Regions from separate parts of the Kribbella jejuensis genome, predicted to be linked through region 1. Evidence: riboswitches for the same ligand, from Rfam matches in the RefSeq annotation. Region 1 holds a riboswitch; the other holds the start of a gene.
The links. Region 1 has a riboswitch for S-adenosylmethionine ahead of FB475_RS34140 (aminotransferase class V-fold PLP-dependent enzyme). Riboswitches for the same ligand answer to the same signal wherever they lie in the genome.
Positions count from the first base shown of each region.

Region 2: another riboswitch for S-adenosylmethionine. It lies ahead of thrC (threonine synthase); the one in region 1 lies ahead of FB475_RS34140 (aminotransferase class V-fold PLP-dependent enzyme).

Region 1 covers NZ_VFMM01000004.1:274,402-277,800, reverse strand. Annotated here, with positions in the region: gene FB475_RS34145 (prolyl oligopeptidase family serine peptidase) at 1-424, shown strand, start outside; gene FB475_RS34140 (aminotransferase class V-fold PLP-dependent enzyme) at 438-1,802, opposite strand; SAM riboswitch class IV at 1,819-1,932, opposite strand; gene FB475_RS34135 (VOC family protein) at 2,029-2,397, shown strand; gene FB475_RS34130 (DinB family protein) at 2,423-2,953, shown strand; gene FB475_RS34125 (hypothetical protein) at 3,057-3,287, shown strand; gene FB475_RS34120 (FtsK/SpoIIIE family DNA translocase) at 3,339-3,399, shown strand, end outside.
Region 2 covers NZ_VFMM01000002.1:275,814-279,212, forward strand. Annotated here, with positions in the region: gene FB475_RS21255 (cation:proton antiporter) at 1-1,058, shown strand, start outside; SAM riboswitch class I at 1,124-1,263, shown strand; gene thrC (threonine synthase) at 1,278-2,543, shown strand; gene FB475_RS21265 (ubiquitin-like small modifier protein 1) at 2,540-2,815, shown strand; gene FB475_RS21270 (VOC family protein) at 2,873-3,256, shown strand; gene FB475_RS21275 (zinc-dependent alcohol dehydrogenase family protein) at 3,270-3,399, shown strand, end outside.

The DNA of each region.
Region 1 (3,399 bases):
GATGACCCAGCGGCCGGACCTGTTCAAGGTCGCACTGCCCGGGGTGGGCGTGCTGGACATGCTCCGCTTCCACAAGTTCACCGTCGGCGCGGCATGGGTCTCCGACTTCGGCTCCCCGGACGACCCGGACCAGTTCGAGGACCTGCTGGCCTACTCGCCACTGCATCGGGTCTCCGAGGGGACGGCGTACCCGGCAACGCTCGTCGTCACCGGCGACCACGACGACCGGGTCGTACCGCTGCACAGCCACAAGTACATTGCCGCCCTGCAGCACGCACAGTCCGGGCCCGCGCCGATCCTGACCCGGGTAGAGGTCAACACCGGCCACGGCTTCGGCAAGCCCGCCGCCATGATCGCCGCCGAGTGGGCCGACCTACTGGCGTTCGCTGCTCACCATGTAGGTCTCGTACCTCCTGAGCAGTAGGAAGCGCTGCCGACTACCAGATGCGCGGGGCCTGGAGGTCGCGGGGGTCGTCGGAGGGCTGACAGCCGTGGGCGGTTTCTGCGTACTCCGTGCGCGGGCCGGTCGTGGCCAGTGTGCGGACGGCGTTGACGAGGCGGTCGACGTGCTCGCGCGTCGTACCGAGGCCGAGGCTGGCGCGGACCGCCGTACCGTGCTCGGGGGCGTTGCCGAGGAGGTGGCCGACCAGGAGGTGGGCGCAGAACTTGCCGTCGCGGACACCGATGCCGTACTCGGCGCTGAGCGCCGCGGAGACCAGGGTGGAGGTCAGGCCGTCGACGGTGAAGCACACGGTGCCGACGCGGTCGGCCTCCTCACCGAAGATCGAGTACGTCGTGACGCCGTCGATCTGCGCGAGTCCGGTACGGAGCCGGGCGAGCAGGCTGCGCTCGTGCTGCTCGATCGCATCGCGGTGCTTGCTGATCGCGGCACAGGCACTCGCCAGCGCGATCGCGCCGATGACGTTGGGGGAGCCGCCCTCGTGCCGCGCCGGGCCGGTCGACCAGACCACGGTGTCGCTGGTGACCGCGTGGGTCGCGCCACCGCCGTACAGGTACGGGTCGGCGGCGTCGAGCCAGTCGGAGCGGCCGATCAGGGCACCGGCGCCGTACGGCGCGTAGAGCTTGTGACCGGACACCGCCACCCAGTCGACATCCAGGAGGGTGATGTCGACCGGGCGGTGCGGTGCGAGCTGGGCGGCGTCCAGGCAGACCCGGGCGCCGTGCGCCTTGGCCACCTTGGCGATCTCCGCGATCGGGAAGATCTCACCGGTCACGTTCGACGCGCCGGTGACGACGACGAGCCGCGGGCCCTCGGGCGCCTGACGGAGCGCGTCGGCGACGTTCGTGACGGCCTCGGCCGGGCTGGCCGGGGCCTTCAGCCGGACGGTCCGCTCGGCCGGCCAGGGGAGCAGCGCGGCGTGGTGCTCGGACTCGAAGACGATGACGGTCGCGTCCTGCGGCACCGCGTGCGCCAGCAGGTTGAGCGCGTCGGTCGTCTGCCGCGTGAAGATCACCTGGTCTGTGGGGCGCGCACCGACGAAGGCGTGGACCTCGGCGCGGGCCCGCTCGTACCACTGGGTAGTGATGCGCGAGGCGTACCCGTTGCCGCGGTGCACCGAGGCGTACGACGGGAGCGCTGCCTCGACGCTGGCCCGGACGGACTCCAGACAGGGCGCGCTCGCACCGTGGTCGAAGTTCGCGTAATCGGTGACCCGGCCGTCGGCGAGCGGGACCAGCAGGTCCGAGCCGACCGTGCTCGGGATGGTGCCGGTGACCTGGCGGGTGACGGTCGGTCGGGCGGTCGTCGCGCTGGCCGGTTCGAGGATGGAGAGGATCGACATGGTTCTGCTCCCAGGAAGTCCGCGCTTGCCGAACGGGGTATCCGCACGGCCTGGTCTTCACCCGGGGCACCCCACCGCGGAGGAGGGTTGCCGGCCAGCGAGCCGGGGCTTGTCGCTGACACTCATGACCTGCCGAGAACGGTAACGAACAGGCCACGACCCCCGCCAGTGCGAATCTCACATTCCGGGACAACTGCACGTATCCTGAGACGCGCACAATGAGCACATGATCGGACGACTGCACCACCTCGCGATCGACTGCCCGGATCCGCACGCGCTGGCACAGTTCTACTCGGCGCTGCTCGGCAAGCCTGTGACGTACCAGAGCGACGACTGGGTGGTCGTGGCCGACGACGACCACACCTCCGGCCTGGCCTTCCAGCGTGCGCCTGACCATCAGCGCCCACAGTGGCCGAACCCTGAACGGCCGCAGCAGATGCACCTCGACGTCATGGTCGACGACGTCGACGCGGCTGGGGTGGAGGTGCTCGCGCTGGGAGCGCAGCGGTTGGCCGGGAACGTGTACGAGGATCCGGCCGGCCACCCGTTCTGCCTGGTTCCGCGACCTGGCTGGGCGCCGCCCGTGAACCCCTGACCAGGTCGTCGTGTTGGATGTCCCCATGACGTCAGACCCCGCGGTGTGGACCGCCCCTCAGGTCGAGCGGCCCGACGGCTCGCTGACCCCTCCGGAACGCGAACTGCTGCAGGGATATCTCGACTTCTACCGGACCACGCTGCTGTACAAGTGCGCCGGCCTGACCGCGGAACAGCTGGCCGAACGCCCCTCGCCACCGTCGAACCTCTCGCTGCTCGGTCTGATCCGGCACCTGACCAAGGTCGAGCGGATCTGGTTCCGCATCCACTTCGCCGCGGACCCGGCCGAGCCGCTGTTCGCTCCGGAGCTGGGCAAGGACGCCGACTTCGAGTTGATCGACCCGGCCGACGCGCAGGCGGCGTACGACGGTCTGATCGCCGAATGGAAGCTCTCCGACGAGGCGGCCGCGAACCACTCGCTGGACGACCGGTTCACCTTCGGCGGTACCGAGTCGACGCTGCGGATGATCTACATCCACCTGATCGGCGAGTACGGCCGGCACTGCGGCCACGCAGACCTGCTCCGCGAACAACTGGACGGCGTCACAGGCGCCTGACCGTGCCCTTCACCCTGGCCCACCCCGCGGCCGTCCTCCCGCTGCGGTCTGGCTGTACCGCTGGTACCGCCGTACGCCTCCCGTGGTTGCTCGAGGTGACTCCGTGGCGGCATGGGTCCGGTACGTCGTCCTCGGCGCGCTGGTGGTCTTCGCGATCATCGGTGCGATGGTTGAGCTCGGCCGGGCGGACGGTGGCCTCGGCGGGGAAACCGCCGTACGGCTGGTCCTGTCCGGCCTGATGTCAGGCGGCCTGGCCGCGCTCGGCTGGTACGTCGTGCTGTGGCACCTGGGCCGGCTGCTGCGCAGTCGTGATGCGACGGATGAGCCGGTGTGATCGGCGTGTGACACGTGGGACTCGTGGGGTGATCGGGGTAGCCTGAGGAATATGGCGACCCGCACGTCTTCCCCGGCGCGGGCGCAGAAGTCGGCAGCCAAACGGCCGAGCA
Region 2 (3,399 bases), on a different contig from region 1:
TCACCAAGCACCTCGCCGAGCTGACTGTCATTGTCGCGTTGATGGGCGTCGGCCTCGCGATCGACCGGCCGATCAGCCTGCTGACCTGGTCGGTCACGTGGAGGCTGCTGTTCGTCGCGATGCCGGCCGGGATCGCCGCACTGACGGGCGTCGGCTGGTTGCTCGGGCTGGCCCCGGCGACCGCCTTGCTCCTGGCGGCCGTGCTCGCGCCGACCGATCCGGTGCTCGCGTCCGACGTACAGGTCGAGGGCCCGACGACCGGCGAGGACGCGGAGCTCGACGAGGAGGACGAGGTGCGGTTCGCCCTCACCTCCGAGGCGGGGCTGAACGACGGGATGGCGGCACCGTTCGTGTACCTGGCGGTGTTCATCGCGACCAAGAGCTTCACGCCCTGGCAGTGGGTCGCCTGGGACATCGTCGGCAAGTCGGTGATCGGGGTCGCGGTGGGGTTCGGGGCCGGGTGGTTGCTCGGCCGGATGACGTTCTCGGCGCCGGCCAAGAGCTTGCGGCTGTCGGAGTCCAGGGAGCCGATCCTCGCGCTCGCGATGACGGTGGGCGTGTACGGGCTCACGCAGGTGCTGCACGGGTACGGGTTCATCGCCGTCTTCGTCGCCGCGCTCACCCTGCGCTCGGTGGAGAGCAAGCACGACTTCCACGCGGAACTGCACGACTTCATCGGTGAGCTGGAACACATCCTGACCTGGGGCATCCTGCTGCTGCTCGGGGCCGCGGTCACGGCGGGTCTGCTGAAGCCGCTCACGCCCGCCGGTGCGGCTCTCGGCGTACTGCTGGTCCTCGTGGTGCGCCCGGTGATCGGTTGGCTGTCCCTCGCACGGTCCGAAATGCTCGCGTCCGAGCGGTGGGCGACCGCCGCGTTCGGGGTCCGCGGGGTCTCGTCGGTGTACTACCTGGCCGCGGTCGGCGTGCACTTCCGGGACGACCTGCCGTGGCTCTGGGCGACACTGGGGTTCACGGTGATCCTGAGCGTGGCCCTGCACGGCATCGCGGCGACGCCGGTGATGCGGTTCCTGGAGCGCCGCGGCCGGGTCCGGGGCTGAGATCCTGCGTCTCGGATGGTGGGATCACGGGACACAATATGGACCCGATTGGGTAATCTCGGGGGAGCTCATCCAGAGGGACTGAGGGAAACGGCCCGTTGACGTCCCGGCAACCCTCCCCGCCGTAGGCCCGTCCGGGCCGACAGCGAGGGACCGGTGCCAAATCCGTCCCGCGCCGAGATCCGGCGACCGGGGAAGATGAGAGGGGAAACCTCACTCATGAGCCTGACCGCCGCCGGTACCCACACCATCCGTGAAGGTGCCTTTGGCAACGGTACGCACCTCAGCTGTCGCGCCTGTGGCGCGAAGTCGCCGCTGGGTCCGTTCTACGCCTGTATGGAGTGCTTCGGTCCGCTGGAGGTCGGGTACGAGTACCCGGCCATCACCCGCGAGCAGATCGAGGCCGGCCCGAAGAACATCTGGCGCTACCAGCCGCTGCTCCCCGTCCCCGTCGACGTGGCGAGCTTCCCGAACACCGAGCCCGGCTACACCCGGCTCGTCGACGCCCAGAACCTGGCCCGCGAGCTCGGCCTCCGCAAGCTGTGGGTGAAGGACGACTCCGGCAACCCGACCCACTCCTTCAAGGACCGGGTCGTGGCGAGCGCGCTGAGCGCGACCCGTGAGCTGGGCATGAAGGTCTTCGCCTGCCCGTCCACCGGCAACCTGGCCAACGCCGTCGCCGCGGCCGCCGCCCGGGCCGGCATCCGCTCCGTGGTCTTCATTCCCAAGGACCTCGAGCGCCCCAAGATCATCACCACGGCCGTGTACGGCGGGACGCTGGTCGCCGTCGACGGCAACTACGACGACGTGAACAAGCTCGCCTCCGAGATCGCCGGTGAGGAGGAGGGCTGGGCGTTCGTCAACGTCAACGTCCGGCCGTACTACTCCGAGGGCTCGAAGACGCTGGCGTTCGAGATCGCCGAGCAGCTCGGCTGGCGGCTGCCGCAGCAGATCGTGATCCCGGTCGCGTCCGGGTCGCAGCTGACCAAGATCGACAAGGGTTTCACCGAGCTCGGCAAGCTCGGGCTGGTCGACGCCACCGACTACAAGGTGTACGGCGCGCAGGCGACCGGCTGCTCCCCGGTGGCGCAGGCGTTCCGCGACGGGCACGACGTGGTCAAGCCGGTGAAGCCGGACACCATCGCGAAGTCGCTCGCGATCGGCAACCCGGCCGACGGGCCGTACGTGCTGGACGTGGCCCGCCGGACCAACGGAGCCATCGAGGACGTCTCCGACGAAGAGGTCGTCGAAGGTATCCAGCTGCTGGCCCGGACCGAGGGCATCTTCGCCGAGACTGCCGGCGGGGTGACGGTCGCGACGCTGAAGAAGCTGATCGCGACCGGGCAGCTCGACCCCGACGCCGAGACCGTGATCATCAACTCCGGCGACGGGCTGAAGACGCTCGACGCCGTGGCCGACCGGGTCGGCCCCAAGGTGACCATCCCCGCGTCGTACGACGCCTTCGTGAAGGCAGGCCTGCAGTGAGTGTGAGCGTTCGCGTCCCGACCATCCTGCGGCCGTACACGCAGGGCGTCTCCGAGGTCTCGGCCGAGGGTACGACGCTGACCGAGGTGCTCGACTCGCTCGACGCGTCGTACCCGGGCATCAAGGGCCGCGTACTGGACGACGCGGGCGAGCTGCGCCGGTTCGTCAACGTGTACGTCGACGACGACGACGTCCGCTTCGCCGACGGGCTCCAGACCGCGATCAAGGACGGCGGACAGGTCTCCATCATCCCGGCGGTCGCCGGCGGCTGAGTTGGCTTCCGGGTTCCGGGCGTACTCCGTCCGGAACCCGGGCTATCGTCGCCGGGCATGGCGACCAAATGGACGATCGGCGGCGACGCCAACGACCCACAGCGCTTGGCCGAGTTCTGGGCGGCCGCGCTCGGCTACATCCTCGAGCCGGGGTACGACTATCCCGACGGCGGGTCGATCGTGGACCCCGACGGCGTCGGTCCGGCGATCGGGTTCCTCCGCGTTCCTGAGCCCAAGACCTCGAAGAACCGGCTGCACATCGACATCCGGGTCGCCGGTTCGGACGAGCACGATGCCGCGGCCGTTGAACGGATGCGCGCGAAGGCGGCCGAGTTGGTGAAGCTGGGGGCCGTGCAGGTGCGCGAGGAGTTCTGGGCTCCGGGCGTACTCGCCAACGTCATCATGCTCGATCCCGAGGGGAACGAGTTCTGTGTGGGCTGATTAAGGTCTATCCATGCGTGCTGTGGTGATCGAGGAGTACGGCGTACTGCCTGAGGTCCGGGAGGTGCCGGAGCCCGTTGCCGGGGCGGGGTCGGTTGTCCTGAAGGTGGAGGCGACCGGGTTGTGCCGCAGCGACTGGCACG